3 regions of the Saccharopolyspora sp. SCSIO 74807 genome follow, and region 1 is predicted to be linked to each of the others. Evidence: riboswitches for the same ligand, from Rfam matches in the RefSeq annotation. Region 1 holds a riboswitch; each other region holds the start of a gene.

Region 1 (9,783 bases):
GCGGTCCGTTCACCCGTTGAGCCGTGCGCGGGTTCTTCATCTTGAAGCGGCGAAGCCGCTTACCGGCACTCCCCCGGCAGTCTTCAGGAGAAGCGCTCCACGAGTGCCTTGAGGCCCGCGGCGTACACACCGCCGCCGAAGGTCTGCTCGAGCTTGCTCTCCTCGGCAGCCTCGGTGTCGTAGTCGCCGAACCACTCGACGAACGCCTGCCCCGTTGCGGTGATCGGGAAGACCGTGATGGTGCTGCGGTAGGTGCGGATCGGGAACGGGCCTTCGATCATGTCGTAGGTGTAGGAGCGGGCCGTGTCGTCCAGCGCCACCAGCCGCTCCCGGATCGCGCCGCCGCCGTCGGGGAGGCCGAGCAGCCGCACAGCGCCGATCTCGCCTGCCGACCGGCCGCTCTCGATCTCGCTGCTGGCGATCGCCGGGTGCCAGTCCGGCAACCCGTTGAACTCGCGCACCAGCTCCCAGACCTGTTCGGCCGGGGCCGGGATCACCGCACTCGCGTAGGCACGCGCCATCGCAGATTCCTCCTCGTTCTAGCCGGGTTCACCGCTTGAGGTTCTTGAACTCGCGGGTCCGCTCGGTGAGCGCCTGCTCGACCGGCAGGCGCTCCATGCTGCTGGCGCCGTAGAAGCCGTGGCAGCGCTTGGTGCGGCCGAGCACGTAGGCCGCGTCGTCCGGCGTGGCGATCGGGCCGCCGTGGCACAGCACCAGCACGTCCTCGCGCACTTCGGCGGCGGCCGCGGACCACTCGTCGATCAGGTTCACGCAGCCGTCCAGGTCGTTCGCGGTCTCCGCGCCGATCGAACCGCCGGTGGTCAGGCCCATGTGGCAGACGATGATGTCCGCACCGGCGCGGGTCATCGCGCGCGCGTCGGCGGCGGAGAACACGTACGGCGTGGTGAACAGGTCCGCCTCGTGCGCCTCGGCGATCAGCTCGACCTCCTGGCGGAAGCTCATCCCGGTCTCCTCCAGGTTGGCCCGGAAGTTGCCGTCGATGAGCCCGACCGTGGGGAAGTTCTGGATCCCGGCGAACCCGAGTTCGCGCAGCTTCGCCAGGAACGGCCCGGTCCGCAGGAACGGGTCGGTGCCGTTCACCCCGGCCAGCACCGGCGTGCGGCGCACCACCGGCAGCACCTCGCTCGCCATCTCCACGACGATGTCGTTGGCGTTGCCGTAGGCCAGCAGCCCGGCCAGCGAACCGCGTCCGGCCATCCGGTAGCGCCCGGAGTTGTACAGCACGATCAGGTCGATCCCGCCGGATTCCTCGCACTTGGCGGACAGGCCGGTGCCCGCGCCGCCGCCGATGATCGGCTCGCCGTGCTCGGCCATGTCGCGGAACCGGCGGCGCAGGGCCGCCCGGTCGAACTGCGTCATTCCCGCCCTCCTGTCTGCCTGCCCGCTGGCTGCCCAACCGCTGCTGCAGGACTGCCCGCTTCCCGCACGGCGTGGAACTCCCGCAGCAGCGCGTCGACGAACTCGGTGTCGTTGATGTTGTGCGGCAGCCGCAGCACCTGCCGGTCGGCGTGCTGCCGGACCTCGTTCTCCAGCGTCTCGAACAGCACCTCGTCGGCCGCGGGGTCGTGGAAGGGCTGGCCGGACGCGTCCAGCACCGACAGCCCGCCTTCGGGCAGCAGGAAGCGCACCGGACCGGAGCAGGCGTTGAGCTTCGCGGCCAGGAACTCACCGATGCGGCGGCATTCGTCCGCGGTGGTGCGCATCAGCGTGACCTGCGGGTTGTGCCGGTAGAGGTGCCGCTCGCGGTACTGCTCGGGGACGGTGTCGAAGGCACCGAAGTTGACCATGTCCAGTGCGCCGCAGGAGCCGACGTAGGGCACGCCGGTGCGGGCGATGGCGTCCAGGCGCTGCTCGCCCGCGCTCATCACTCCCCCGGCGATCAGGTCGCAGACCTCGGTGGTGGTGATGTCCAGGACGGTCGCGATCAGCCCGTCGTCGACCAGCTTCTCCATCGCCCGGCCACCGGTGCCGGTGGAGTGGAACACCAGCGGGTCGAACCCGGCACCGAGCCCGCGCGCGGTCGCGGTCACGCACGGCGTGGTCACGCCGAACATCGACAGCGCCACCGCGGGCAGGTCATCGGCCGGTGGGACGGGGTCGCGGACCGCGCCTGCGAGCGCGTGCGCGGCGTTGCCCAGCACCCGCCGGGAGATCCGGTTCAGCCCGGCCACGTCGGTGACCGACGGGAACATCGCGATGTCCGAGGCGTCGACGTAGCCGGACACGTCGCCCGCGGCCACGGTGGAGACCATCAGCTTCGGCACCCCGACCGGCAGCGCGCGCATCGCCGGGGTGATCAGCGCCGTGCCGCCGGAGCCACCCAGCCCCAGCACACCGGCGACGTCGTCGCGGGCGGTCAGCCAGTGCTCGAACGCCTCGGCCATCGCCGCGACGGCGGAACCGCGGTCGCCGGTGAACACGGCGCCGGCTCCGCGCGGGTGCGCGGCCGCGACCTCGGTGGCGGAGACGTCCACGTCGTCCGGGTTGTCGGCGGGATCGCCGGAGGTGCTCAGGTCGACGGTGCCGACCCGGACACCGCCGGCCGCGGCCAGACCGGCCACGTACCGCAACTCCGCACCCTTGGTGTCGAACGTGCCCACCACGTACGCCCGGCCCATCGCACCGCCTTCGCCGTCGGGGTCCACCGGAGCCGAAGCCTACTTCGCGAAGCGGTCCGGACACAGCCCGTTGATCACCAATCGGCGAGCGACCCCAGCAGCTCCGCGTCCTCGTCCAGGAACCGGCGAACTTCACGGGCGCGCAGCTCCTCGCGGTCTTCCCGCTCGGCGGCCTCGCGCGGCGGGTGCTCGTGCACCTCGTTCAACCTCAGAACCATCGTCACCACGCCAACCGCCTACTACCACGCGCTGCCGCTCATTTCCCGGGCGAGAGAACGGCCCCCGGACTTCGCCGGGGGCCGTCGCTTGCGGGCTCAGGTCACTGGCTCTTGCCCTTGCCCATGAAGCGGTTCTTGACCTGGTCGATCTTCGCCTTGTTCTTGGGGTCGGACGCGTAGCGCTTGGCCTGGTCGATCGCCTTCTTGCCCTGCGGGCTCTTGGCGAAGTCGGTCACCTTCTTGAACAGAGACATGGTCGCTCCCACTCGGACCGTTCGGGCACGGTTACCCACAGGGTACCGGCATTTCGGGCACCCGATCGAGCCCTGCAGCCCCGCGAACGCTCCTAGCCGAGCACACCGCTGACCGACGAGTGCCCCTTGAGCAGGTTGCGGGCGATGGTGCGGCGCTGGATCTCGTCGGTTCCCTCGAAGATGCGCAGCAGCCGGATGTCCCGGTACCAGCGCTCGATGGGCAGTTCGCGGGTGTAGCCCATGCCGCCGTGGATCTGCATCATCCGGTCCACGATCTCGTTGGCGCGGGTGCCGCCGTAGAGCTTGGCGATGCTCTGCGCGTGCCGCGAGTCCATGCCCTGGTCGGACTGCCACGCGGCCTGCAGCACCAGCCAGCGCAGCGATTCGATCTCCACCGCGGAGTCGGCGATCATCCACTGGATGGCCTGGCGATCGGCGATCGGCGCGCCGAAGGTCTTCCTGCTGCGCGCGTAGTCCATGGACATCTCCATCATGCGTTCGCAGCCGCCGAGCGCGCGGGCGGGCAGCAGGTACCGGCCGCGGCCGATCCACTGCATGGCGAGCTTGAAGCCGCCGCCGACCTCGCCGAGCACGTTCTCCTCCGGCACCCGCACGCCGTCGAACTGCAGCGCGGCGGGCTGCCGGTCCCACTCGCCCATGATCTCGATCGGCTCGGACTTCCAGCCCGCGTCCCGGTCGGCGAGGAAGCAGGTGACTCCGCCGTCGGCGCCCTTGTCCTTGTCGGTGACGGCGAAGACCATCGTGAAGTCGGCGTCGATGCCGCCGGTGATGAACGTCTTCTCGCCGTCGATCACCCACTCCGAGCCCTCCTTGCGGGCGGTGGTGCGGATGTCCTTCGCGTCCGATCCGGCGCCGGGTTCGGTGATCGCGAAGCAGGACTTGCGCTCGCCTTCGATGGTGGGCAGCAGGTAGCGCCGCTGCTGGTCCTCGTTGGCGTGGTAGAGGATGTTGTCGGCGTAGCCGCCGAAGCTGAACGGCACGAACGTGCGGCCCAGCTCGATCTCGATCAGCGCGGTCAGCACCGCGGAAAGCCCCATCCCGCCGTACTCCTCCGGGGTCTGCACGCCCCAGAATCCGGCGTCGCGGGCCTTCTGCCGCAGCTGCCCGAGCTCTTGCTTGGTCAGCCCGCGCTCGTGGTTGCGCTCGCGGCGCAGCACCTCCTGCTCCAGCGGCATGAGTTCGCGCTGCACGAAGGTGCGCACCCAGTCGCGGATGTCCCGCTCTTCCTCGGTGAGCGAAAAGTCGACCATCAGTGCTGTTCCTTTCCGAATCCGGCCCGGGCTCAGCCGCGAGCGGCGGTGTTCGTCTCGGTGAGCTGCTCGCGCAGTTCGCGCTTGAGGACCTTGTGGCTGGGACCGAGCGGCAGTTCGTCGACGAACACGACGCGGCGCGGGTACTTGTGGTGCGCGGTCTGCTCGGCGGCCCACGCCCGGATCGCCCCGGACAGCGAATCGTCGGCGAGCTCGCCCGGTTCGGGGACCACGACCGCGCAGATCTCCTCGCCGCGTTCGGGGTCGGGCAGGCCGATCACCGCGCACTGCGCGACGGCCGGGTGCCGGATCAGCAGCTCCTCCACCTCGCGCGGGTAGATGTTGTAGCCGTTGCGGATGATCAGGTCCTTCTTGCGGTCCACGATGGACAGGTAGCCGTCGGCGTCCTTGCGGCCCATGTCGCCGGTGCGGAACCAGCCGTCGACCACCGCGGCGCGGGTGGCCGCGGGGTCGCCGAGGTAGCCGGCGAACACGTTGTGGCCGCGGATGACGATCTCGCCGGTCTGGCCGGTGGGCAGCAGCTCGATGCGGTCGTCGACGTCCGGGTCGGCGACCTCGGCGTCGACGCCCCACAGCGGGTGCCCCACGGTTCCGGCGCGCGCGCCGAACGCCGGCTGGTTCACGGTGGCGGTCGGCGAGGTCTCGGACAGCCCGTAGCCCTCGTGGATGGACGCGCCGAAGCGCCGCTCGAAGTTCTCCAGCACCGCAACCGGCAGCGCGGCGCCGCCGGAGACGCACAGCCGCAGGCTGGGCAGCGCTGTTTCCGGCCCGGCGGCTTCCAGCATCCGGATGTACATCGTCGGCACTCCGTTGAGCTGGGTGACTTCGTGCCGCCGGATCAGCTCGAGAGCTTCGCCGGGGTCGAACTTGGGTTGCAGCACCAGCGCGGCACCGGCGCGGAACGTGGTGTTCAGCGAGACGGTCTGGCCGAACACGTGGAACAGCGGCAGGCAGCCGAGCACCTTGTCGTCGCGCCGGGTGTCGTTCGCGTCGAAGGCGTTCACCACGGCGTTCATGACCAGGTTGAGGTGCGTGAGCACGGCGCCCTTGGGGCGTCCCGTGGTTCCGCTGGTGTAGAAGATGACCGCCGGGTCCTCGGGGGCGCGGGTCGCGAAGGACGCCACCGGTTCGGCGGCCGCGGCCAGTTCGGTCAGTGAGGTGGTTTCCGGCGAGGCCTCCGGATCGCCGCCGGGGCCGACGGTCAGCACCGGGACGCCGACGCGGCGCGCGGACTCCTCCGCCAGCGCGCGCTGCGAGGTGTGCCCGATGACGAGCTTGGCGCCCGAGTCGCGCAGCAGGTGCGCCGCTTCGTCCGGCACCAGCAGCAGCGGCACCGGCACCACGACGGCGCCCGCGGTGAGCACGGCGTAGTAGGCGCGCACGAAGTCGATGACGTTGGGTGCGACGATCGCGACCCGGTCGCCGGGCTGCACTCCCCGTCCGCGCAGCGCTGCGGCGTGCGCGCGGACCTGCTCCCACAGCTGCCCGTAGCCGACGTGCTGGTCGCCCTCGATGACCGCGGTCGCCGACGGCCGCAGGCGGGCCGGCTCGGCGAGCACGGACGCCAGGGACAGCGTCGTCGACCGCTGGCCGGGCGTCGTCGGCTGCGCAATCGAACTGTCGTCGTTGACCATCGGCGGCCTCCTCGCCGGACGCGCCGGGCGTCCCGCGAGAAGTGGACACCCGGCAACTAACGTCGTTAGTTTTGGACTCTAGGACCACCCCGAGCGCTGCGGCAAGAGCGCAGCACCGGACACTGTCGGTGCCGGGAAGACCCCGGAGCGGAGCGTCGAACAGGGGGAAGCGCGGATGGGACGGCCGAAGAGCCCGCTGCTGACCTCCGAACGCATCCGTACCTGCGGGCTGGAGATCATCGATTCGCACGGCCTCGAAGCGCTGTCCATGCGCCGCCTCGCCGACGCGCTCGGCGTGCGCGCCGCCTCGCTGTACAACCACGTCGCCACCAAGGACGCGCTGCTGCACGAGATCGCCAACGGCGTGATGGCCAGCGTGGACACCAGCGGTTTCGGCACCGACTGGACCACCGGGCTGCTGCGCTGGGCCCGCTCCTACCGGGCCGCGCTGGCCGCGCATCCGAACCTGGTGCCGTTCATGGCCTCGGGACCGGCCCGGCGGGAGACCTCGCTCAGCCGCGCCGACGCCGTGCACGGCGGGCTGACCAGCGCGGGCTGGCCGCCGCGCTACGCCACCATGATCGGGGCCTCCACGAAGTACCTGGTGGTCGGCTCCGCCATGGGCTCGTTCGCGGGCGGGTTCCCGGACGACGCCGAGATCTACGACGACCGGTTCCCGCACCTGCGGCAGGCGCACAAGCTGCGCGAGCACGCCGCGGAGATCGACGACGACAGCTTCGAGCTGGCGCTGCGAGCGCTGGTGGATGGTCTGCGCGCGCAGTTCGAGCTGGTCGCAGCGAACACGTCGTGATTGATCATTAATACTGAATTTTCGATCTTCGCCTCGCCGGCGGCGCAGCCGCCGAGCAGCCGACCGTGCAAGCCACCGACACCGCTACGCAGCGAATCCGAAGAACACTATTCGTGACGGGACAGGGCTCACGTTCGGTTGACTGCGAAACGTGATCTCCGTAGCGTCAGCCAGCAACCGAAAGCCCAACTGAACAGCCGCCGACGACGTCGTGCGGGAGAGACTCCCCCCACCAGGAGCCCCTGGTATGCGGCCGTGGAGCGCCGAAGGAGCAATCCTCCCCACCAAACTCTCAGGCCCCGCACCGCACGACAGCAGGCGATCACGGAGAAAAGCAGGGATCCGCATCCCTCGCCCACGGTGCAAGCCGCACGAGCGCGGCGAAACTCTCAGGCCAATGACTCCGGGGAGGCCGGCCGGCGCCCACCGCGCCCGTCGCCGCCGAGGTGCTCGAGCTGCAGCTTCCGCTGGGGCTATGGTTTCCGCTGGAAGTGGCCGCAGCCGGTCCTCGGACGTGATCGGTGCCGATGAGGAGGAGTTCCGCACCATGACGTCGTCGCCGCCCTCCGCGCGTCAGACACCTCTCCACGAGGTGCACCGAGCGCTAGGCGCCCACTTCACCGAGTTCGCGGGCTGGCAGATGCCGGTGCGCTACTCCGGTGACACCGCCGAGCACCAAGCGGTGCGCAACACCGCGGGCCTGTTCGACCTCTCGCACATGGGCGAGATCCGGATCAGCGGCCCGCAGGCCGCCGAGGCGCTGGACTACGCGCTGGTGGCGAAGGCATCCGGCATAACGGCCGGGCGTGCCCGCTACACGATGCTCTGCGACGCCGACGGCGGCGTGCTCGACGACCTGATCGTCTACCGGCTGGCCGAGCAGGAATACCTGGTGGTCGCCAACGCCGCGAACGCCGACGTGGTCTCCGCCGAGCTGGAACGGCGCGTGCAGGGCTTCGACGCCGCGTACGAGGACGTTTCCGCGGACTACGCGCTGATCGCGGTACAGGGCCCGAAGGCCGTCGAGATCCTCGCGCCGCTGACCGACACGGACCTGTCCACGGTCAAGTACTTCGCCGGCTACCGCAGCACGGTCGCGGGCGCGCAGGTGATGCTGGCGCGCACCGGCTACACCGGTGAGGACGGCTTCGAGCTGTTCACCTCACCCGCCGACGCCCCGGCGGTCTGGCACGCGCTGGCCGAGTCCGGGCAGCAGCACGAGCTGGCCCCTGCCGGGCTGTCCTGCCGGGACACCTTGCGGTTGGAGGCGGGGATGCCGCTGCACGGCCACGAGCTCTCCACCGGCCTCACCCCGTTCCACGCGAACCTCGGGCGGGTGGTGAAGCTGGACAAGCCGGGTGACTTCGTCGGCAAGGCCGCGCTGGCCCGCGTCGCCGAGGAGCCCACCGAACGCACCCTGGTCGGGCTCAGCACCGATGCGCGCCGCGCGCCGCGGCACGGGTACCCGGTGCTGGACGCCGCGGGTGCCGAGGTCGGCGAGGTGACCAGCGGTGCGCCGTCGCCCACGCTGGGACATCCGATCGGGATGGCTTACGTGGACCGCGCGCACAGCGCGCCCGGCACCGAGCTGAAGGTCGACATCCGCGGCAGGAGCATCGACGTGCAGGTCGTCGAGCTGCCGTTCTACCGACGGTCGAACTGACCACCCGCGGGCGAGATGCCCGCACGCCCACGCCGGCCGGAGGGCAGCGCGGCCCGCATCCGGCACGGCCCACATCACCATTCAGAGCCCATCGAGCACATTCAGAGCCCACGTGCAGGGCCCACATCGAGCACAGGAGGCAATGCGATGTCCGCACCGGACCTGTTCAACGATTCGCTGTCGGCGGTGGATCCGGAGGTGGCGGCCGCGGTCGGCGCTGAGTTGTCGCGGCAGCAGAACACGCTGGAGATGATCGCGTCGGAGAACTTCGCGTCGCAGGCGGTGTTGCAGGCGCAGGGGTCGGTGCTGACGAACAAGTACGCCGAGGGCTATCCGGGCAAGCGGTATTACGGCGGTTGCGAGCACGTGGACGTCGTCGAGCAGTTGGCGATCGATCGGGCCAAGGAGCTCTTCGGCGCGTCGTTCGCGAACGTGCAGCCGCACTCGGGGGCGCAGGCCAATGCTGCGGCGATGTTCGCGCTGCTCAAGCCGGGTGACACGATCATGGGCCTGGACCTGGCGCATGGCGGGCACCTCACCCACGGGATGCGGATCAACTTCTCCGGCAAGCTCTACAACGTGGTGCCGTACCACGTCTCGGAGCAGGACCACCGGGTCGACATGGACGAACTCGCCCGCCTGGCCCGCGAGAACAAACCCCAGATGATCATCGCCGGGTGGTCGGCCTACCCGCGCCAGCTCGACTTCGCCCGGTTCCGCGAGATCGCCGACGAGGTCGGGGCGTACCTGATGGTCGACATGGCGCACTTCGCCGGGCTGGTCGCCGCGGGGCTGCACCCGAACCCGCTGCCGCACGCGCACGTGGTCACCACGACCACGCACAAAACCCTCGGCGGCCCGCGCGGCGGGGTGATCCTCTCCGCGGACGACGAGTTCACCAAGAAGTTCAACTCCGCGGTGTTCCCCGGCCAGCAAGGCGGCCCCCTCGAGCACGTGATCGCGGGCAAGGCGGTGCTGTTCAAAACCGCCCAGTCCCCCGAGTTCGCCGACCGGCAGCGCCGCACCATCGAAGGCGCCCAAGCCCTGGCCGAACGCCTCTGCGCCGACGACGCCCGCACCGCCGGGGTGCAGCTGGTCTCCGGCGGCACCGACGTGCACCTGGTGCTGGTCGACCTGCGCCACTCCGAACTCGACGGCAAGCAGGCCGAAGACCGCCTCCACGAGATCGGCATCACCGTCAACCGCAACGCCGTGCCAGGCGACCCGCGCCCGCCGATGGTGACCTCCGGACTCCGCGTGGGCACCTCCGCA
Region 2 (9,783 bases), 570 kb from region 1:
CCGCTGACCGTTCCGCGGCTGTTCGGGCGCAACGCCGCCGAACATCCCGACCGGCCCGCGCTTACCGCAGGCGACCGCACCTGGACCTGGGGCGAAGCCGAGCGCGAGGTGCGTTCGCTGGCCGCCGGGTTCGCCGCGCTCGGCCTGCGGCCGGGGCAGACCGCGGTGCTGATGATGTCCAACCGGCCCGAGCAGTGGCTGGCCGATGCCGCGCTCGCGCACCTCGGCGCCGTCCCGGTGGCGGTCGCCCCCGCGCTCAGCACCGGCGACGTCGGCCACGTGGCCCGGCACAGCCGCGCTCGGCTGCTCCTGCTGGAGAACGCCCAGCACGTGCGCAGGTCCGCGGCGGCGCTGCGGGACGCGGAAGGGCTGGAGCACGTGGTCGTGCTCGACGAGCAGGCCATCCCGGACGAGGACCGCCGCTTCCGGTCCTGGGACGCGCTGCGCGCCGGAGGCGAACGGCTGCTCGCCGAAGACCCGGGGCTGGTGCGGCGGCACGCCGACGACGTCGGACCGGACGATCCGGTGACCGTGTCGTACTCGCAGGACCCGCTCGGACAGCAGACCGGTGTCGTGCTGACCCACCGCAACGTGCTCGCCGCAGCCGATGCACGGCATCGGCTCACCGGCGCGCAGCCGCACTCGCGCACCGTCTGCTCGCTGCCCATGGCGCACATGGCCGAGCGCGCGACCAGCCTGTACAGCGCCATCCACGACATCGCGCACGTGCACTTCTGCAACGGGATCAGTGAGGTCGTCGATGCGCTGCCGGACATCCGACCGCACACGCTCGTCGGCGTGCCGCGGTTGTGGGAACGGCTCGCGGCGAAACTGCGCGCCTCGGCCGACGGGCACGATCCGCTCGCCAAGATCGGACTCGACGCCACCACTTGGGCGGCCAGCGGTTCCGCGCCGCTGAACCGGGAGGTGCCGGAGCTGTTCGCCGCCAGCGGCCTGGAGATCTTCGAGTGCTGGGGCCTGACCGAGACCGCCGGCTGGACCGCGTCCGGTTCCCCGGGCAGCACCCGGCCGGGCACCGCGGGACGCCCGCTGCCCGGTGTCCAGGTGCGCGCCGAGGACGGCGAACTGCTGGTGCGCGGGCCGATGGTGTGCGCGGGCAGGCTCGAGGACGACGGGGTGATCCGCTCGATCACCGACTCCGGCGGCTGGTTGCGCACCGGCGACGCGGGAAGCGTCGACGCGGACGGCTTCCTCTCGATCACCGGTCGCAAGGACGAGCTCATCGTCGACGCCGACGGGCAGCACGTCTCTCCCGACGTCGTGGAGAACGCGCTGCGAGCGCATCCGTTGATCGGGCACGCATTGGTCTTCGGCAACGGACGGCCGCACCTGGTCGCGCTGCTGGTGCTGGACGAGGAAGCGGCTCCGGAATGGGCGCGGCAGCACGGCATCGACGGCACCTCGCCTGCCGAACTGGCCCGGCACCCGGAGGTGCTCGCCGAGGTGGACCGCGCGGTCGGGGCGGCGAACTCGTGGCTCGACGCGTCCGGCCAGGTCCGCGGGCACCGGCTGCTGGACCGCACGTGGGGCGCCGAGGGCGGCGAGCTCGGCCCGTCGATGCGGTTGCGCCGCCACGCCATCCACGACAAGTACGCCGAAGTGCTGGAGTCGCTGTACTCCTGACTTGCTCACCACCGAGTGGTGGCAGCCGATCGGCATCGCCGCCGTTGATCACTGATGGTCACCGAAGCGCCACCGGGGGAACCTCGATTCGGTGATCTTTGAGTATTGGTGCGGTTCGGACCGGGAATGTGCCGATACATCTGAGCGGACACTTCCCCGAATCCCCGGAGGCGCACCTGACATGGCTGCCACCAAACTGACCCGCACCCTGCTGCTGACCGCACTGCTCACCGCCGCGTCCGTGCCCGCGGGAGTGGCCAACGCGGCCCCGGACGCGGCCGAGCGCAGCGCTTTCACGCTCTCGGTCGGACCCGAGAACGGCGTCGAAACCCCGCGCACGACGCTGCTGAGCTGCGACCCGGCGGGCGGCACGCACCCGCGGGCGGACGCCGCCTGCGCGAGCCTGCGGGACGCGGGCGGGGACTTCCACCGGCTCAGCCAGAACCACGCGGCCACGCCGTGTCCGATGGTGCTCAAGCCCGTCGTGGCGACCGCGCACGGCAACTGGCAGGGCAAGCCGGTGCACTTCCGGCAGGAGTTCGGCAACGAGTGCGTGGCCGCGGCGAAGCTGGGCGCGGTGTACGACTTCTGATCCCGCCGCACGACGACCCCGCGCAAGGCTTTCGCGCGGGGTCGTTCGCGTGTGCGGCACCACTACTCGACCGACTGGCCACACTGGACGTATTACCGTGACGGCATGGCCGCAGAGCAGCACGAATCCGCCGGGAGACCGGACGGGCAACGGGAATCGTCCGCTTCTCGGTGGCCGCAGCGGCTCTACGGCACGGGCACCGAACCCGATCCCCGCTTCACCCTCGCCAACGAGCGGACGTTCCTGGCGTGGATCCGGACGGCGCTGGCGCTGATGGCGGCCGGGGTCGGCGTGGAGGCGTTGAACGCCGCGGCCGCGACGCACAGCCCGCTGCGCACCGCCCTTGCGGTGTTGCTGCTGCTGGCGGGGGTCGTGTGCAGCGTGGCCGCGTTCGGGCGCTGGGTGCGGCTGGAGCGCGCGTTGCGCACCGGCGCACCGCTGCCGTCGCCGAAGCTCGCGCCGTTCATCGGCTACGGCCTCGGCGCGATCGGCGTGGCTTCGTTCGTCCTGCTGCTGATCACCGGGTTCTGAGCGTGCCGCACGAGGAGCCCTGGGATCCCGGTTTGCAGGTCGAGCGCACCACGCTCGCGTGGTTGCGCACGATCATGGCCTTCGTCGCCGGGATGGCGGTGCTGCTGCGGCTGATCGCGCACCGCAGCGCAGTGGCCGCCGCGGTGTCCGCTGCGGTGTTCCTGCCGGTGGCAGCAGTGATCGCGTTCCTGGCGTGGCGCCGCCACCGGCGGGCCGAACGCAACCTCCGAGCGGACGAGCCGCTCCCCGACGGAGTGCTGCACGCCGGCGTGACCGCTCTGTCCCTGGTGGCCGCAGCCACCGCACTGGCCTACGCGCTGATCCTGTAGCGGACCGCCGCGGTTTTTCCGCGGACCATCCAGCGGAACCGCTGGCCTGCGGTGAACGACCCGTTCCCCGCAGGCTCAGCACTCGATCACGTTCACCGCGAGACCGCCGCGGGCCGTCTCCTTGTACTTGACCTTCATGTCCCGGCCGGTGTCGCGCATCGTGCGGATCGCCTTGTCCAGCGAGACGACGTGGCTGCCGTTGCCGCGCAAGGCCATCCGCGCGGCCGTGACCGCCTTGACCGAGGCGACCGCGTTGCGCTCGATGCACGGAACCTGAACCAGACCGCCCACCGGATCGCAGGTGAGACCGAGGTTGTGCTCCACCCCGATCTCCGCGGCGTTCTCCACCTGCCCCGGCGTCGCGCCGAGCACTTCGGCGAGCCCGGCGGCGGCCATCGAGCACGCCGAACCGACTTCGCCTTGGCAACCGACCTCGGCACCGGAGATCGAAGCGTTCTCCTTGAACAACACCCCGATCGCCCCGGCCGCGAGCAGGAAGCGCACGATGCCGTCCTCGTCGGCGCCCGGCACGAACCGCGCGTAGTAGTGCAGCACCGCGGGCACGATCCCCGCTGCACCGTTGGTGGGCGCGGTCACGACCCGCCCGCCCGCGGCGTTCTCCTCGTTCACCGCCAGCGCGAACAGCGTGAGCCATTCCATCGGGTCGTCCCGCTCGGTCAGGCTCGCCCGCAGCGTCGCCGCGCGTCTGCGCACCTTGAGCCCACCGGGCAGCACCCCGTCGTTGCGGGAGCCGTTTTCCACGCACTCCTGCATGACCGACCAGATGTGCAGCAGTCCCGCGCGCACCTGTTCCTCGGATCGCCAGGACAGCTCGTTGGCCAGCATCACGTCGCTGATCCGCGCGCCGGATTCCGAGCACTGCTCGAGCAGTTGCGCACCGGTGCTGAACGGGTGCCGCAACGGAGTCTCGTCCGGTTTGATCCGGTCCGCGCCCGTGGCGTCCTCGTCCACGACGAAACCGCCGCCGACCGAATAGAACACCGCTTCGCGCAGCGGGCCGGACTCGCCGAGCGGCCCGTGCGCGCTGAAGCGCATCCCGTTCGGATGCAACGGCAAGGATTTGCGCCGGTGCATCACCAGATCCTTGTCGGGGTCGAACCGGACCTCGCGCGCACCGTTGAGCAACAAGCCGCCGCCGGAACGCACCTCGTCCATCCGGTGCTCGACCGAGGACGGCTCGACGGTCTCCGGGTCGTGGCCTTCCAGCCCGAGCAGCACCGCCTTCGGGCTGCCGTGGCCGTGCCCGGTCGCGCCCAGCGAGCCGAACAGCTCGGCCTTCACCCGCACCACCTGGTCGAGCAGCCCGTCGCGGTGCAACCCCGCGACGAACCGGCCCGCCGCCCGCATCGGGCCGACGGTGTGCGAGCTCGACGGCCCGATGCCCACCGAGAAGAGGTCGAAGACACTGATCGCCATGGCCTGCCCCTTCCGGCCTGGCTCGGCTACTCGCCGCTGGTGAACGCGGCGTATTGCTCGGCGGTGAGCACAGCACCGGTGCTCTCCGCGCGCACTTCGAGCAGCCAGCCGTTGCCGAACGGGTCGGCGTTGACCGCCGCCGGGTCGTCCACGACGGCCTCGTTGACCGCTACGACCTCACCGGTCACCGGGGCGTACAGGTCGCTGACGGACTTGGTGGATTCCAGCTCGCCGCAGGACTGGCCGGATTCGATGCGTTCCCCGGTCTCCGGGAGCTGCACGTAGACGATGTCGCCGAGCGCTTCAGCCGCGTACGGCGTGACACCGATGCGGACCACGTCACCGCGGTCCTCGATCCACTCGTGCTCTTCGGTGTAGCGCAGCTGCTCGGGCAGGGACATGGAGGCTCCTGAAGGGCGTCGTGGGCACGGTCGTGCCCGGGTCCTGGGCCTCCCCCTCTGTTGCGGAACCTGAGAGCTTCACCGCCGCAGGCGGCTTGCACCGTGGGTGCGGCGCCGGAGCGCGCGCTTTCCAGAGTCGCCTCGCCCGAGCGGTCATGGTGCCTGAGAGTTTGCGGGGAGAGTTTGCTCCTTCGGCGCCCTGCTGCGCAGGGTCTCTCCCGCCCGGGTTCTGCGGCGGTATGCGGTTGTCGCGTGTGCGGCAACGATAAACGCACCGCTGCGGCTGGCAAAGCCCCTCCCACCGGACCGGGCACGCCCGATGGTCGGTGCGCAGGTGCCGCCGAACGGCGCTAGCCACCGCGAGATTGGTTCAACCACCCTGGTCGGGAACCGATCGACGGGAGGTTCCGGTGCGCGGAACTCGCAGGTCAAAGCTGGCTGCGCTGGTGTTGTCGGCGTTCGCGCCGGGTCTCGTGCTCGCGCCTGCGGCGCACGCCGAGCCGTCGGTCGGCGTGTGGCTGACCACTCAGGACGGCGGGCAGCTGCTCGCGCGCCAGCCGGACGTCGAGTTCGGCTCGGGCGGCGGGCATCGCACGATCACCGTCGATCCGGGCGAGACCCACCAGACCATGACCGGGTTCGGTGCGGCGCTGACCGACTCGTCGGCGGCGTTGATGAACGCCTCGCCGCGGCGCGACGAACTGCTGACCGAGCTGTTCGACCAGCGCGAGGGCATCGGGCTGACCGCGGTGCGGCAGGTGATCGGCGCCTCGGACTTCGCGCGCGAGGTCTACAGCTACGACGAGGTGCCTCCGGGCCAGGACGACTACGACCTGTCCGAGTTCTCCATCGCGCACGACGAGGCCGACATCCTGCCGCTGCTGCGGCGCGCGAAGGAACTCTCGCCGGAGCTGAACGCGGTCGCCACGCCGTGGAGCGCGCCGGGCTGGATGAAATCCGGCGGCTCGATGATCGGCGGCGAACTGCCCGCGCAGAACTACCAGGTGTTCGCCGACTACCTGGTGAAGTTCGTGCAGGCGTACCAGCGGGCTGGTGTGCCGATCGATGCGCTGACCCCGCAGAACGAGCCGCTGAACACGCAGGAGTCGTACCCGGGCAGCCCGATGGCACCGGACGCGCAGGCCGCGTTCGTCCGCAACGACCTCGGGCCGAAGCTCGAGCAGGCCGGGCTGGGGACCGAGGTGTTCGCCTACGACCACAACTGGGACGACGTCGACTACCCGAACCAGGTCCTCGATGCCGCCGCGCAGTACACCGACGGCGCGGCGTTCCACTGCTACGGCGGCGACCCGTCGGCGCAGTCCGCGGTGCACGAAGCGCATCCGGACGCCGAGATCCACCTGACGGAGTGCTCCGGCACCGAATCAGCCGACCCCGCGAACACCTTCCGCGACACATTGGCCTGGCAGGCCGACAACCTGATCATCGGCGGCACCCGGAACCACGCGAGCAGCGTGCTGCTGTGGAACCTGGCGCTGGATCCCGCGCACGGGCCGGTCCTGGACGGCGCCTGCACCGACTGCACCGGCGTGACGACCGTCGATGGCGGGGACGTGCGCTACAACGCGGAGTACTACGCGCTCGGGCACGCCAGCAAGTTCGTGCGGCCGGGGGCCGTCCGGGTCGGCTCGAACGACCTCGGCGAAGTCCGCAACGCCGCGTTCCGCAACCCCGACGGCTCCATCGCGCTGATCGCGCACAACCCGACCGGTGGCGAGCAGACCTTCACCGTGTCCGCGCAGAACCGCGCCTTCGACTACACGTTGCCCGCGGGCGGGCTGGCGACCTTCAGCTGGCCGGGCTGAGCCCTTCGCGCGGCGCGTCCACCGCGCCGATGGCACCGCGGCGACGAGCACGGGCGCGGCGTACCGGCGGAGGATGGTGGCAGCCACGCGGAAGGGAGCACGGGTGAAGATCGCGGTGCCGCAAGAGATCAAGAACCACGAGTACCGAGTGGCGTGCACCCCGGCAGGCGTGCACGAGCTGCGCGCACACGGCCACGAGGTGTTCGTGCAGGCCGGCGCGGGGTCCGGCTCGTCGATCCCGGACGAGGACTACCTCGCGGCGGGGGCGGAGCTGGTCGGTTCGGCGGACGAGGCGTGGGCAGCGGGCGAACTGGTGCTCAAGGTGAAGGAGCCGGTACCGGAGGAGTACCCGCGGCTGCGCGAGGGGCAACTGCTGTTCACCTACCTGCACCTGGCCGCATCGGCCGAGCTGACCGGGGCGCTGATGCGCGCCGGGGTCACCGGCATCGCCTACGAGACCGTGCAGGCACCCGGCGGGAACCTGCCGCTGCTGGCGCCGATGAGCGAGGTCGCAGGCAGGCTGGCCCCGCAGGTCGGCTCCTACGCGCTGCTGCGTCCCAGCGGCGGGCGGGGTGTCCTGCCCGGCGGTGTTCCCGGAGTGGCGCCCGCGCGGGTCGTGGTGATCGGCGGCGGGGTCGCGGGGCTGAATGCCGCGACCGTCGCGCTCGGCATGGGCGCGGACGTGGAACTGCTGGACACCAACGTCGACAAGCTGCGCGACATCGACCGCGACTACCGCGGCGGCATCCGCACCGTGGCCTCGAACCGGTACACCGTGGAATCCGCGGTGCAGGCGGCCGACCTGGTGATCGGCGCGGTGCTGATCCCCGGCGCGAAAGCCCCGAAGCTCGTCTCGAACGAGCTGGTGTCGCGGATGAAGCCGGGCAGCGTGCTGGTGGACGTGGCGGTCGACCAGGGCGGCTGCTTCGCCGATTCGGAGCCCACCACGCACGACGCCCCGACCTACCGGGTGCACGACTCGTTGTTCTACTGCGTGGCCAACATGCCGGGCGCGGTGCCGAACACCTCGACGCACGCGCTCACCAACGTGACGCTGCCGTACGCGCTGCGCATCGCCGATCACGGGTGGCGCGCGGCGTGCGCGGCGGACCCGGCGCTGGCGGGCGGGCTGAACACGCACGGCGGGAAGCTGGTGAACGCAGCGGTCGCGGAGGCGCACGACCTGCCGCTGACGGATCCGTCCGCGGTACTGGACTGACGGGGGTACTGGACTGACGGGGGCGAGAGCCCCGGAGCGCTGCACGGAACGTATGGGGCGGCCCGCTCAACCGGCCTGGGGGTCACCGGGAGCGGGCCGCCAACACCAGTGTAGGCCACGAACGCCTGATTTCCGACGACGCGGAGCGCGTCGGCGACTCGAATCGGCAGCCGAATCGATAACCACCCGAAGGAGTGAGTTCGACGCGTCCGGGTGCAGCTCGGCCGGACACCTGCCGATGGGAGGGCGCGAAGATCGGCCGCGGGCGCCCGCGCTCGGCGCACCGGCCGCGACCCGGCCGGACGCGAAGGGCCGACGATCGGGCCCGAGAATACGGGGGAGCCCACCGTGGACGAGGCGAAGATGCGCGAGGCCGTCCTGGACCGGCTGGCGCGACTGGACCGAGTGGCCGCCGACGGCGGCGCCGAGGCCCTGCTGCCGGTGACGCGTTCCGAGCTGCGCCGCCTCACCGAAGGTCTCCGCGCGCTGTTGGCCCGGCACCAGCCCGATCTCGACGGTCACTGCCCTGCCTGTTCGGGAACGTTGCGCAGCCGGCGGTGGCCGTGCGAGGTGTGGCTGGTGGTGCACCGCCAGCTCATCGGCGACCGGTTCGGGCAGGCGACGGCCGAACCCGCCCCGCAGTTCCCGCCGCCCGAGCACGACCCCGAGCAGGACGCCGGGGATGCCGCGGACTCCGGCGAGACCGGCGAGATCCCGATTTGGCCGCAGTGGCACGACGACGAAACCGGCGAACCCGGCACCGCATCGCCGGGGCCGGAGTTCACCGCGCTCGCGCACGACCCGCGCCCCCACCGCTTCCCGCCGGTCGGCGGTCACCTGGAGTTCGACCGGGTGCCTCGCAGCCGCACCGCCGCGTCCGGCGCGGAGCGGCAAATCTCCTGGCCACCGCACCGCGGCGGCTGACCCGCCCACGCCTGGACGATCACCGCTGCACCGTCAGGCAGGATGGTGGCCGCGCCGAGCACCGGCGCGCCAACGGCGACGATGGAGGAGCGTGTGCACGACGGCAGCGGCCGGATCCTGGTGCAGCACCTGAGCAAGAACTTCGGCCAGGTCGGCGCGGTCCGCGACCTCAGCTTCGCGGTCGAGCCCGGGGTGGTGACGGGGTTCCTCGGACCGAACGGTTCCGGCAAGACGACCACGCTGCGCATGGTGCTCGGGCTGGTGAACCCCACCGAGGGCTCGAGCACGATCAACGGGGTGCCGTTCGCGCAGCTGCGCAACCCCGCCACCGTGGTGGGCGCGGTGCTGGAGGCGCAGAGCTTCCACCCGTCGCGCACCGCGCGCAACCACCTCCGCTGCTACGCCGCGGCGATGAACGTGCCGGACCAGCAGGTCGACCACGCGCTGGAACTCGTCGGGCTCACCGGCGCCGCGGGCCGCGCCGCGGGCGGGTTCTCGATGGGCATGCGGCAGCGGCTGGCGCTGGCCACCGCGCTGCTGGGCGATCCGCAGGTGCTGATCCTGGACGAACCGGCCAACGGCCTCGACCCGGAGGGCATCGCGTGGTTGCGCAGCTTCCTGCGATCGTTCGCCGCGTCCGGGCGCACGGTGCTGGTCTCCAGCCACCTGCTGCGGGAGATGGAGCACACCGTCGATCACGTCGTGATCGTCAGTCGCGGTGAGTGCGTCTACAACGGCCACCTCGACGAACTGCGCGCGCAGCAGAGCTCGCGCGTGCTGGTCCAGGCCAGCGACCCGAACACACTGGTCACCGAGCTGCAGGAAGCCGGCAACGAGGTGGAGTACCTCGCCGACGGGCGGCTGGGCGTCACCGGCTCGG
Region 3 (9,783 bases), 2.4 Mb from region 1:
CGCCACGCCGAGTTCCGGCGCGAGGGCAGCGACTTCGTCGTCGTGGACGTGGGCAGCTTGAACGGGACCTACGTCAACCGGGAACCGGTGGACACCTCGGTGCTGGCCAACGGCGACGAGGTGCAGATCGGCAAGTTCCGGCTGGTGTTCCTGACCGGGCCGATCGACGGCGGCCAGGGACGCTGAAGGTCCGCGGCCGTTCCGCGACGGGGCGGCGTCCACGGCGCCGCCCCGACGGCATCCGAGGCGATCGTCCGATCGCGGCACCGGAGGCGATCATCCGATCGCCGGGTGCGGAGCCGCCGGTCCGTCCTCGCCCGATGCCCTCCGCGAGGCTCTGACCAGCGGTTGGCCGTTGGGGCTGCGGTGTATCGTTGCTGTGGGCGTCGTTGCGCTGCAGCAACCGGCAGGGCGCGGGAACTCCCCGTTCGCCCGGAGCCCGCAGCGGGCGAACGATCTCGGCAGCATCGCGAACGGCACCGGCGAGCGGAACCGGAGTCGGTCGACGAACAAGGGCCTGCACCGGCGGCACCGGCGTTCGCGCGCGGTCCGGCGAGCAGGCGGTACGAACCGGAAAAAGCCGTTCAGCGAGCGGAAAATCCGGCCGGAGGCGATGGCCAGTGGTAGGCGTGTCCGCCGTATCGCGGGTAGCGTCGGAGGCGTCGGTGCGCGATCCTCGACCAAGGATGTCACGCTTCGGCGCGCTGGAGGAGGCGATGAGACGATGAGCAGCGAGATGCGCGTCGTCGGCGTGCGAGTGGAACTACCAGCCAACCAGCCGATTCTGCTGCTGCGCGAAACCGACGGTGAGCGGTACTTGCCGATCTGGATCGGATCGGTGGAGGCCACCGCGATCGCGCTGGAGCAGCAGGGTGTGCGGCCGGCCAGACCCCTGACCCACGATCTGCTCAAGGACGTCATCGGCGCCCTCGGGCGGGATCTGGAGCAGGTGCGGATCACCGATCTGCAGGAGGGCACGTTCTTCGCCGAGCTGATCTTCGACGGGGACGTGCGGGTCTCGGCCCGCCCGAGCGACTCGGTCGCGCTGGCGCTGCGGGTCGGGGTGCCGATCCACGCCGACGAATCGGTGCTGGACGAAGCCGGGCTGATCATCCCGGACGAGCAGGAGGACGAGGTCGAGAAGTTCCGGGAGTTCCTGGACTCGGTCTCGCCGGAGGACTTCCGGGGCGCGGATACCTGACCGCCCCGGTGCGCCACGACGGCTCCCGCTGCCGAGAGGCACGGGAGCCGTTCGCATTTCCGGCCCGGTGGCGGGGAATTCCCGGTGGGGTGTCCGCCCGGCGGGGGTGCGTCCGCGCGTCGCGTTGACCCGCCCACGGGGTGGGCTTACCGTCGTTGCAACGCGAATTGCTCCGATGTGATTTTCCAGGTCGGGCGCTCGCGGCCCGGTCGCGGGAGCTCCGGGGCGGCAGCCGCCCGGTGCGGTTGTTCCCGGTGGTTCGCCGGCCCCGGTGGCCGGACGAGGGGAGGCAGGCGTGGTGGAGCGAGCACCCGGCGAAGATTCCGCGCAGCAGCCGGAACCGATGGCCGACCCCGCGTTGCCGGATCCCGCGCTGCCGGACGAACTCGTCGGCTACCGCGGACCCGCGGCCTGCCAGATCGCCGGAATCACCTACCGGCAGCTCGACTACTGGGCCAGGACCAAGCTGGTCGGCCCGTCCATCCGCAGCGCCGCCGGTTCGGGTTCGCAGCGGTTGTACTCGTTCAAGGACATCCTGGTGCTGAAGGTGGTCAAGCGGCTGCTGGACACCGGGGTCTCGTTGCACAACATCCGGCTGGCGGTGGAGCACCTGCGCGGCCGCGGGGTGCGCGACCTGGCGAAGATCACGTTGTTCAGCGACGGCACCACGGTCTACGAGTGCACCTCCGCGGAAGAGGTCGTCGACCTGCTGCAGGGCGGGCAGGGCGTGTTCGGCATCGCGGTCAGCGGTGCGATGCGGGAGATCACCGGCACCATCCACGAGTTCCCGGCGGAAAGAGCCGACACCGCCGACCCCGAAGAGCCCGTCGATGACGAGCTGTCCCGCAGGCGTCGGGACCGGCAAACGGGCTGAACCGGTTCGGCGGCCCCGGCCCGGGGATTTCGCGTGGACACGGTGCGTGCGCAGCGCGTCCGGTGCGTGGGACGTTCGGACGCGACGAAGATCGCACCGGTCGGCGCTCACTGGATCGGGTAGGGTGCGAGGCATCGCAGACCCCGTGCGGGAGAGTCCGCCGGTGATCCGGTCGCCGGCGGCGCCGAAGGAGCAAACCCTCCCCGACAACCTCTCAGGCGGCTGGACCGCACGGGCGAGATACCTCTGGAAAGAGGTGCCACCGGACGAGGTGGCGCCCGCCGACGGTGCAAGTCCGGTCCGACCGGGCGAAGCTCTCAGGCGTTCGCGATGCGGACAGTGACAGAGGGGGAGGGCAGCACACAACGCTGCCGCCCTGTGTCCGCTGCGATGAATGAGGTGTGGCGATGACGACCGAAGACCGGATCCCGCTGGCCGCCCTGGAACACGGAACCCCGTTCGCCGACCGCCACGTCGGGCCGCTGCCCGCCGAACTGGCCCGGATGCTGGACGTGATCGGCGTCGGCTCGCTGGAGGAACTCGCCCAGTCCGCGGTGCCGTCCGGCATCCGCGAGCGCGACCTGCACTTGGCGCTGCCGGAACCGGCGACGGAGGCGGAGGCGCTCGCCGAGCTGCGCGAGCGCGCGAGCCGCAACCGGCCGCACACCGAGATGATCGGGCTCGGCTACCACCCGACGATCACGCCGCCGGTGATCCGCCGCAACGTGCTGGAGAACCCGGCGTGGTACACCGCCTACACGCCGTACCAGCCGGAGATCTCGCAGGGCCGCCTGGAGGCGCTGCTGAACTTCCAGACCATGGTCGCGGACCTGACCGGGGTGCCGGTCTCGAACTCCTCGATGCTGGACGAGTCCACCGCCGCGGCCGAGGGCATGACCCTGGTGCGCCGCGCGGGACGGAACAAGTCGCCGCGGTTCGTCGTGGACGCCGACACCATGCCGCAGACGCGTTCGGTGATCGAGACCCGTGCCGAGCCGCTGGGCATCGAGATCGTCGAGGCCGACCTCTCCGCCGGTCCGCAGGGCCTGCCGGAGGGGGACTTCTTCGGTGCGCTGCTGGCCTACCCGGGCGCATCGGGCGCGCTGCGCGACCACGAGGCGATCATCGCCGAGGTGCACGAGCGCGGCGCGATGGCCGTGGTCAGCGCCGACCTGCTGGCGCTGACGCTGCTGCGCGCGCCGGGGGAGATCGGTGCCGACGTCGTGGTCGGCACGACGCAGCGCTTCGGCGTGCCGATGGGCTTCGGCGGCCCGCACGCCGGGTACATGGCGGTGCGCAAGGGCATCGAGCGGCAGTTGCCCGGCAGGCTGGTCGGGGTGAGCGTGGACGCCGACGGGGATCAGGCTTACCGGCTCGCGCTGCAGACCCGTGAGCAGCACATCCGCCGCGAGAAGGCCACCAGCAACATCTGCACCGCGCAGGTCCTGCTGGCCGTGATGTCGTCGATGTACGCGGTCTACCACGGCCCGGGCGGGCTGCGCGCCATCGCGCAGCGGGCGCACCGGATGGCGGCGGTGCTGGCCGAGCGGCTGCGCCGCGGCGGGGTCGAGGTCGTGCACGCGGAGTTCTTCGACACGATCGTCACGCGGGTGCCGGGCCGGGCGGCGGAGGTCGTCGACGCCGCTCGCGGCGAGGGGATCAACCTGCGCCACATCGACGCCGACCACGTGGGCCTCAGCTGCGACGAGACCACCACCCGGGAGACGCTGCTGAAGGTCCTCAGCGCGTTCGGGTTCGGTGGCGAGACGCTGACCGGGGTGGACGAGCTGGACGCGGAGACGGCCGACGCGCTGCCCACCGCACTGCTGCGCACGTCCGACTACATGACGCACCCGGTGTTCCACACGCACCGCTCGGAGACCTCGCTGCTGCGTTACCTGCGCAAGCTCTCGGACACCGACCTGGCGCTGGACCGCAGCATGATCCCGCTGGGCTCGTGCACGATGAAGCTCAACGCCACCGCCGAGATGGAGCCGGTGACCTGGCCCGAGTTCGCCGAGGTGCACCCGTTCGCACCCGGGCAGGACGCGGCGGGGCTGCTCGAGGTGGTGCACGACCTGGAGCGCTGGCTGACCGAGATCACCGGCTACGACGCGGTCAGCGTGCAGCCGAACGCGGGCAGCCAGGGCGAATTCGCCGGTCTGCTGGCCATCCGCGCCTACCACCACAGCCGTGGTGAGGCGGCGCGGGACGTCTGCCTGATCCCGGCCAGCGCGCACGGCACGAACGCCGCCAGCGCCGTGATGGCCGGGCTGCGCGTGGTCGTGGTGCGCTGCGACGACCAGGGCAACATCGAGATGGACCACCTGCGCGAGGTCGTCGAGCAGCACCGCGACGACCTGGCCGGGATCATGATCACTTACCCGTCCACGCACGGCGTCTACGAGGACACCGTGCAACAGGTGTGCGGGCTGGTGCACGACGCGGGCGGGCAGGTCTACGTCGACGGCGCGAACCTCAACGCGCTGATCGGGCTGGCCCGGATGGGCCGGTTCGGCGCGGACGTCTCGCACCTGAACCTGCACAAGACGTTCTGCATCCCGCACGGCGGCGGTGGTCCCGGCGTGGGGCCGATCGGTGTTCGCGCGCACCTGGCGCCGTTCCTGCCGAACCACCCGCTGCAGCCCGCGGCCGGTCCCGAGACCGGGGTCGGCCCGATCAGCGCCGCGCCGTGGGGCAGCGCCTCGATCCTGCCGATCTCCTGGGCCTACGTGCGGATGATGGGTTCGGACGGGCTGCGCCGGGCCACGCTGACCGCGGTCGCCGCGGCCAACTACGTGGCGCGGCGGTTGGACGAGTACTTCCCGGTGCTCTACACCGGCTCCGGCGGGTTCGTCGCCCACGAGTGCATCCTGGACCTGCGCCCGATCACCAAGTCCAGCGGTGTGACCGTGGACGACGTGGCCAAGCGGCTCGCCGACTACGGGCTGCACGCGCCGACGATGTCGTTCCCGGTCGCGGGCACGTTGATGGTGGAGCCGACCGAGAGCGAGAACCTCGCCGAACTCGACCGGTTCTGCGCGGCGATGATCGCCATCCGCGGGGAGATCGACAAGGTGGCCGCCGGGCAGTGGCCCGCCGACGACAACCCGCTGGTGCAGGCGCCGCACACCGCCCCGGCGCTGGCCGGTACGTGGGAGCACGCCTACACGCGCGCCGAGGCCGCCTACCCGCTGGGCACCTCGGAGGCGAAGGTGTGGCCTGCCGTTCGCCGCATCGACGGCGCGCGCGGTGACCGCAACCTCGTGTGCTCGTGCCCTCCGCTTTCGGCCTACGAGGCATGATCGCGCGGGGGTGAGCGGGCGACCGGCCGGATGCACTACGGTGGGCGGTTCCATCCGACCGCCTCCGAGAGGAGTGCAGCAATGCTCACGATCAGCGAGAGCGCAGCCGAGGTCATCAAGGTCGTGCTGGCCGGTGGTGAATCGGGCGAGAGCTCGGGGCTGCGGATCGCGCCGGTCGCCAACGCGTCCGGTGAGGGCGAGCTCCAGGCGGCCATCGCCAGCGAGCCGCAGGCCGACGACGAGGTGGTCGAGGAGTCCGGTGCCCGGGTGTTCCTCGAGCCGCAGGCCGCGTCGCTGCTCGGGGACAAGGTCCTCGACGCCGAGCGCGACGACAACGGTGAGCTGAGCCTGGCCGTTCGGGAATGAGCTGATCGGCCCGCCGCCGCGTGGTGGCGGGCCGATTTCGTTCGGATCGAAGTGCGGCTCGCTGGGCGGAGTCGCTTTGGAACCGGAGTTGTTCAGGGACCGAAGCCGCTTTCTGCCCGGAGCCCCTTTAGGACCCGGAGCCCCTTTAGGACCCGGAGCCGCTTTAGGGCCGGAAATCGTTTCAGGGCTGGGAATCGCTCAACTCGGAACGAGCTGCCTCGGCCGTTTCCGCCGCCAGCAGCCCCGCGCAGACCTCGATCAGCCGGGTGCGCAATCCGCCCGCCTCATCGGCGAATTCGCGTTGCCGCGCCGCGTATTCGGCGCGCCCTTCCGCCGTTTCCACCGCGATCGGTTCGTATCCGAGTTCGCGCAGGTCGTACGGGCTCGCGCGCATGTCGACCGCGCGGATGCGCGCGGCCAGGTCGAAGCAGTCGGCGATCAGCTCGGACGGCACCAGCGGGTCGAGCTTGTAGGCCCACTTGAACAGGTCCATGTTGTTGTGCAGGCAGCCCGGCTGTTCCATCGCGACCTGATCGGCGCGGGTCGGTTGCAGCGCATTCAGCGGCCGGGCCTGCGGGGTGAAGAATCGGAAGGCGTCGTGGTGGCTGCATCGGATCTGCATGGACTCCACGACTTCATCGGTGCCGCGGTGCCCGAGTCGCAACGGCCAGGAAGCGTGCCGCACGTCCTCCGGCGTGGTGCGGTACAGCATGGCCCACTCGTGCAGGCCGAAGCAGCCCAGGAACGGCCGCCGGTCTTGCACCGCGGTCAGCAGGTCCCGCACGAAACGCGCGGTGTCCAGGCGTTTCGCCGTGCGTGCCGCGGGGGACAGTGCGACGCCTTGCGGCAGCGCGACGTAGCCGCGCCGGTCCAGGAACTCCTCGCCGCCCGCGAGCGCGACGCCGAGGCCGGGTTGCCAGCGCTCCAGCAGCGACGGGCGGTGCGAGTAGTAGGTGAACAGGAAGTCCATCACCGGGTGCGGGATGCCCTCGCGCCGCCTGCGGCGATGCGGTTCGGTCCACTGCCGCACCCGCTGCCGATGCGCGGCTCGGCGTGCGCGCCACTCCTGCTCGGCAAGCACTTGCATAGTGCGGCCAGGATAGGCGAGGACCGGGCCGGGCCTTCGCGCCCCGGTCCGCTCAGTCCGTCGCGGGTCGCAGCGTGCCGAGGAGTTCGCCGAGCCGTGCCGGGATGGGGGTCTTGGTCCCGTCCGGGGCGCGGCAGGCGAAGGTCATGGTGCCGAAGGTGACCAGCTCGTCGCCGCGGCGGAACTCGTGGCCGAGGGTGTACGAAGTGGTGCCGACCTTGCTGCGCACCAGCTCGCAGGTGAGTTCGTCGAACACGTGCACCGGCCGCAGGTAGGTGGCGTCCGAGTGCACGCCGACCGTTCCCGCACCGAGCTGTTCGGCCAGCTCCGCCGAGCGCAGCCCGTGGTGGTGCAGCCAGCTGCTGTAGGTGCGCTCCATCCACGGGTAGTAGATCGCGAAGTAGGCGATGCCGAGCGAGTCGCAATCCCCGTAGGAGAGCTGGAACCGTTGCATCGTCGGCGGCGTCATCGGTTCTCCTCCAGCAGCACGGTCGCGGTGCCGGACAGCACGGTCCGCCCGCCGAGCACGTCGAGCTGCACATCGCAGGTGGCGACCCGGCGGCCCTCCTCATCGGCGACCTCGCGCACCGTCCCCCGCGCGCAAAGGTGGTCACCTGCGAACACGGTGCCGAGGTAGCGCAACCGCACGCCGCGCACCCGGTCCGCGCCGCCCGCCCAACGGCTCAGCATGTCCAGCACGTACGCCTGGTTCAGCGGACCCTGGTTGATCACCCGCTCGCCGAGCCCGAGCGCGCGCACCGCGGATTCGTCGAAGTGGATCGGGTTGGCGTCGCGCATCAGCGCCGACATCGTCTTCATCTTCTCCGCCGAGACCGGGCCGATGCGGTGCTCCGGCAGTTGCTCGCCGGCCTCGGTCACTGCGCCCTCCTCGGGAAGATGATCGAGCTGGTGCAGCTCGCCGCCAGCGCGCCGGAATCCTCGTGCAGGTCGAGCCGGTACTCGACGAGGTCGAAGACACCGGTGCGCGAGCCGCGCTTGCGCCGCGCGGACTCGATCCGGCCGCGGACCCGGTAGGTGCCGCCGACGCGCAGCGGGACGTGGATTTCGGTGCTGGTCTCGCCGGCCATCGGGCCGTCCGACTCGGTGGCGCCGAACATCGCCCACAACTGCTCCCAGGACATGCCCATCGCGGCGGTTCCGGCGAGGAAGACGAACACCGGGCTTCCCGCGCCGTCCTCGGGTGCGGCGAGCGCGCAGTCGTTGACCAGCCGCACCCACCACGGTTCGAAGGTGAACTCGCCGCCGGGCAGTTCGGTGCCGACCAGCCTCGCCAGTTCGGCCTCGTCCGGGCTCAAACCGAACGCTCCCGGTCGGCCCAGTACGGGGTGCGCAGGTCGCGCTTCATCACCTTGCCGGTCGGCGCCTTCGGCAGGCTCGCGACGAAGTCCACCGACTTCGGCTTCTGGTAGGAAGCGAGGTGCTGCTTCGCGGTGGTGATGATGTCCTGCTCGGTGGCTTCGGTGCCGGGTTTGAGCACCACCACGGCTTTGACGTTCTCGCCCCATTCGTCGTCCGGGACCCCGATCACCGCGCACTCCAACACCGCCGGATGCGCGGCGACGGCCTCCTCGACCTGGACGCTGTAGATGTTCTCGCCGCCGGAGATGATCATGTCCTTGGCCCGGTCGACGATGTAGACGTAGTGCTGCTCGTCCCAGGTGGCCACGTCACCGGTCCACATCCAGCCGTTCCGGATGGTCTGCGCGGTCAGCTCCGGCCGGTTCCAGTAGCCGATCATGTTCGCGTCCGAGCGGACCGCGATCTGCCCCGGCGTGCGCCCGTCGCGCGGCACCTCGGCGCCGTACTCGTCGAGCACCCGCAACATCCCGGCGAAACCTTCCCGGCCGCACGAGCGCAGCCGGTGCTCGTTTCGCCCGGCCGCCGCCTCGGCGTGGTCCTCCTGGGACAGGAACGTCATGCCCGGGCCCTCGGTCTGGCCGTAGCCCTGGATCAGCGTGCACGGGAACGAATCCAGCGCCGCCCGCACGATCGACGAGGGCATCGGCCCGCCGCCGTACTGGATGTTGCGCAGGCTGGAGAGGTCGTAGCCGGAGAATCCGGGCACCGCCATCATCCAGTTGAGCATCGTGGTGATGCCCAGGAACGCCGAGACCTTCTCCTGCTCGATGATCCGCAGCGCGCTTTCGGCCTCGAAGTTCATCAGCACCAGCGGGCACCCGTGCCGCAGGTAGTTCATCGAGAGCACGATCGGGATGTGGTACATCTGCCCGGTCAGCAGGTAGACGTCACCGGGCACGATGCGCTCGGCCACCGTCTGGTTCAGCCCGCCCGTCGCCGCGCTGTGGTGGGTGTGCAGCGCGCCCTTGCTGCGTCCGGTGGTGCCGCCGGTGTAGAGGATGAAGAACGGGTCGTTGCCGCCGATGCGGTCGGAGCCTTCGGGCTCGTCGGTGGCCGCCGCGGCCAGCAGCCGCTCGTAGCTGCCGTCACGGGACTCGCCGAACTCCAGCCAGTGCGGCACGTCGCAGTCCCGCTGCAGCTGCTGGGCCTGCTCGGACCACTCGGCCGCGGTCACCACGGCGCGCGGCGCGGCATCCCGGATGAGCTCGGTGAGCTCGCCGGTGGACAGCCGCCAGTTCAGCGGTTGCAGCACCAGCCCCACGCGGCCGCAGGCGAAGTACAGCTCCTGGAACTCCACGCAGTTGCGGGCCAGCACCGCAACCCGGTCACCGTGCTGCAGCCCGAGCCCGCGCAGGCCGTTCGCGGCGCGGCGCACCCGCTCGTCCAGCTCCGCCCAGTTCACCCGCCGCTCGTTCGGCGCGTCGTAGATCGCTTGTGCATCCGGGGTGAGCGCGGCCCACTTCGCCGGGATGAATCCCTGGTTGCTCGTCATGGCCGGCTCAGTAGGGCAGGTCCAGGGCGATGTGCACGGAGTCGAGCCGCCAGCCGTCACCGGTGCTGCGCAGCTCGG

The links. A riboswitch is a leader RNA that binds a small molecule or an ion and turns the genes downstream of it on or off. The one in region 1 is predicted to bind glycine.
Region 2: it holds a riboswitch for glycine, as region 1 does, so the genes downstream of both, gcvH (glycine cleavage system protein GcvH) here and gcvT (glycine cleavage system aminomethyltransferase GcvT) in region 1, are expected to answer to the same signal.
Region 3: it holds a riboswitch for glycine, as region 1 does, so the genes downstream of both, gcvP (aminomethyl-transferring glycine dehydrogenase) here and gcvT (glycine cleavage system aminomethyltransferase GcvT) in region 1, are expected to answer to the same signal.

The regions. Positions count from the first base shown of each region.
Region 1 is NZ_CP146100.1:6,678,533-6,688,315, forward strand. Features, by position in the region: gene V1457_RS30495 (SRPBCC family protein) at 84-521, opposite strand; gene V1457_RS30500 (phosphoenolpyruvate hydrolase family protein) at 550-1,380, opposite strand; gene V1457_RS30505 (Tm-1-like ATP-binding domain-containing protein) at 1,377-2,639, opposite strand; gene V1457_RS30510 (hypothetical protein) at 2,714-2,857, opposite strand; gene V1457_RS30515 (hypothetical protein) at 2,959-3,111, opposite strand; gene V1457_RS30520 (acyl-CoA dehydrogenase family protein) at 3,204-4,382, opposite strand; gene V1457_RS30525 (long-chain fatty acid--CoA ligase) at 4,415-6,037, opposite strand; gene V1457_RS30530 (TetR/AcrR family transcriptional regulator) at 6,213-6,848, shown strand; glycine riboswitch at 7,053-7,165, shown strand; glycine riboswitch at 7,166-7,262, shown strand; gene gcvT (glycine cleavage system aminomethyltransferase GcvT) at 7,396-8,511, shown strand; gene glyA (serine hydroxymethyltransferase) at 8,659-9,783, shown strand, end outside.
Region 2 is NZ_CP146100.1:557,154-566,936, forward strand. Features, by position in the region: gene V1457_RS02520 (AMP-binding protein) at 1-1,644, shown strand, start outside; gene V1457_RS02525 (SSI family serine proteinase inhibitor) at 1,826-2,236, shown strand; gene V1457_RS02530 (YidH family protein) at 2,342-2,767, shown strand; gene V1457_RS02535 (DUF202 domain-containing protein) at 2,770-3,096, shown strand; gene V1457_RS02540 (L-serine ammonia-lyase) at 3,172-4,533, opposite strand; gene gcvH (glycine cleavage system protein GcvH) at 4,560-4,934, opposite strand; glycine riboswitch at 5,075-5,165, opposite strand; gene V1457_RS02550 (glycoside hydrolase family 30 beta sandwich domain-containing protein) at 5,345-6,760, shown strand; gene ald (alanine dehydrogenase) at 6,864-7,979, shown strand; gene V1457_RS02560 (hypothetical protein) at 8,328-8,903, shown strand; gene V1457_RS02565 (ABC transporter ATP-binding protein) at 8,997-9,783, shown strand, end outside.
Region 3 is NZ_CP146100.1:4,317,023-4,326,805, forward strand. Features, by position in the region: gene garA (glycogen accumulation regulator GarA) at 1-186, shown strand, start outside; gene V1457_RS19765 (bifunctional nuclease family protein) at 725-1,201, shown strand; gene V1457_RS19770 (MerR family transcriptional regulator) at 1,545-2,075, shown strand; glycine riboswitch at 2,214-2,315, shown strand; gene gcvP (aminomethyl-transferring glycine dehydrogenase) at 2,483-5,380, shown strand; gene V1457_RS19780 (HesB/YadR/YfhF-family protein) at 5,462-5,746, shown strand; gene V1457_RS19785 (3-methyladenine DNA glycosylase) at 5,928-6,833, opposite strand; gene V1457_RS19790 (thioesterase family protein) at 6,886-7,302, opposite strand; gene V1457_RS19795 (MaoC family dehydratase) at 7,299-7,712, opposite strand; gene V1457_RS19800 (hypothetical protein) at 7,709-8,149, opposite strand; gene V1457_RS19805 (AMP-binding protein) at 8,146-9,705, opposite strand; gene V1457_RS19810 (nuclear transport factor 2 family protein) at 9,713-9,783, opposite strand, start outside.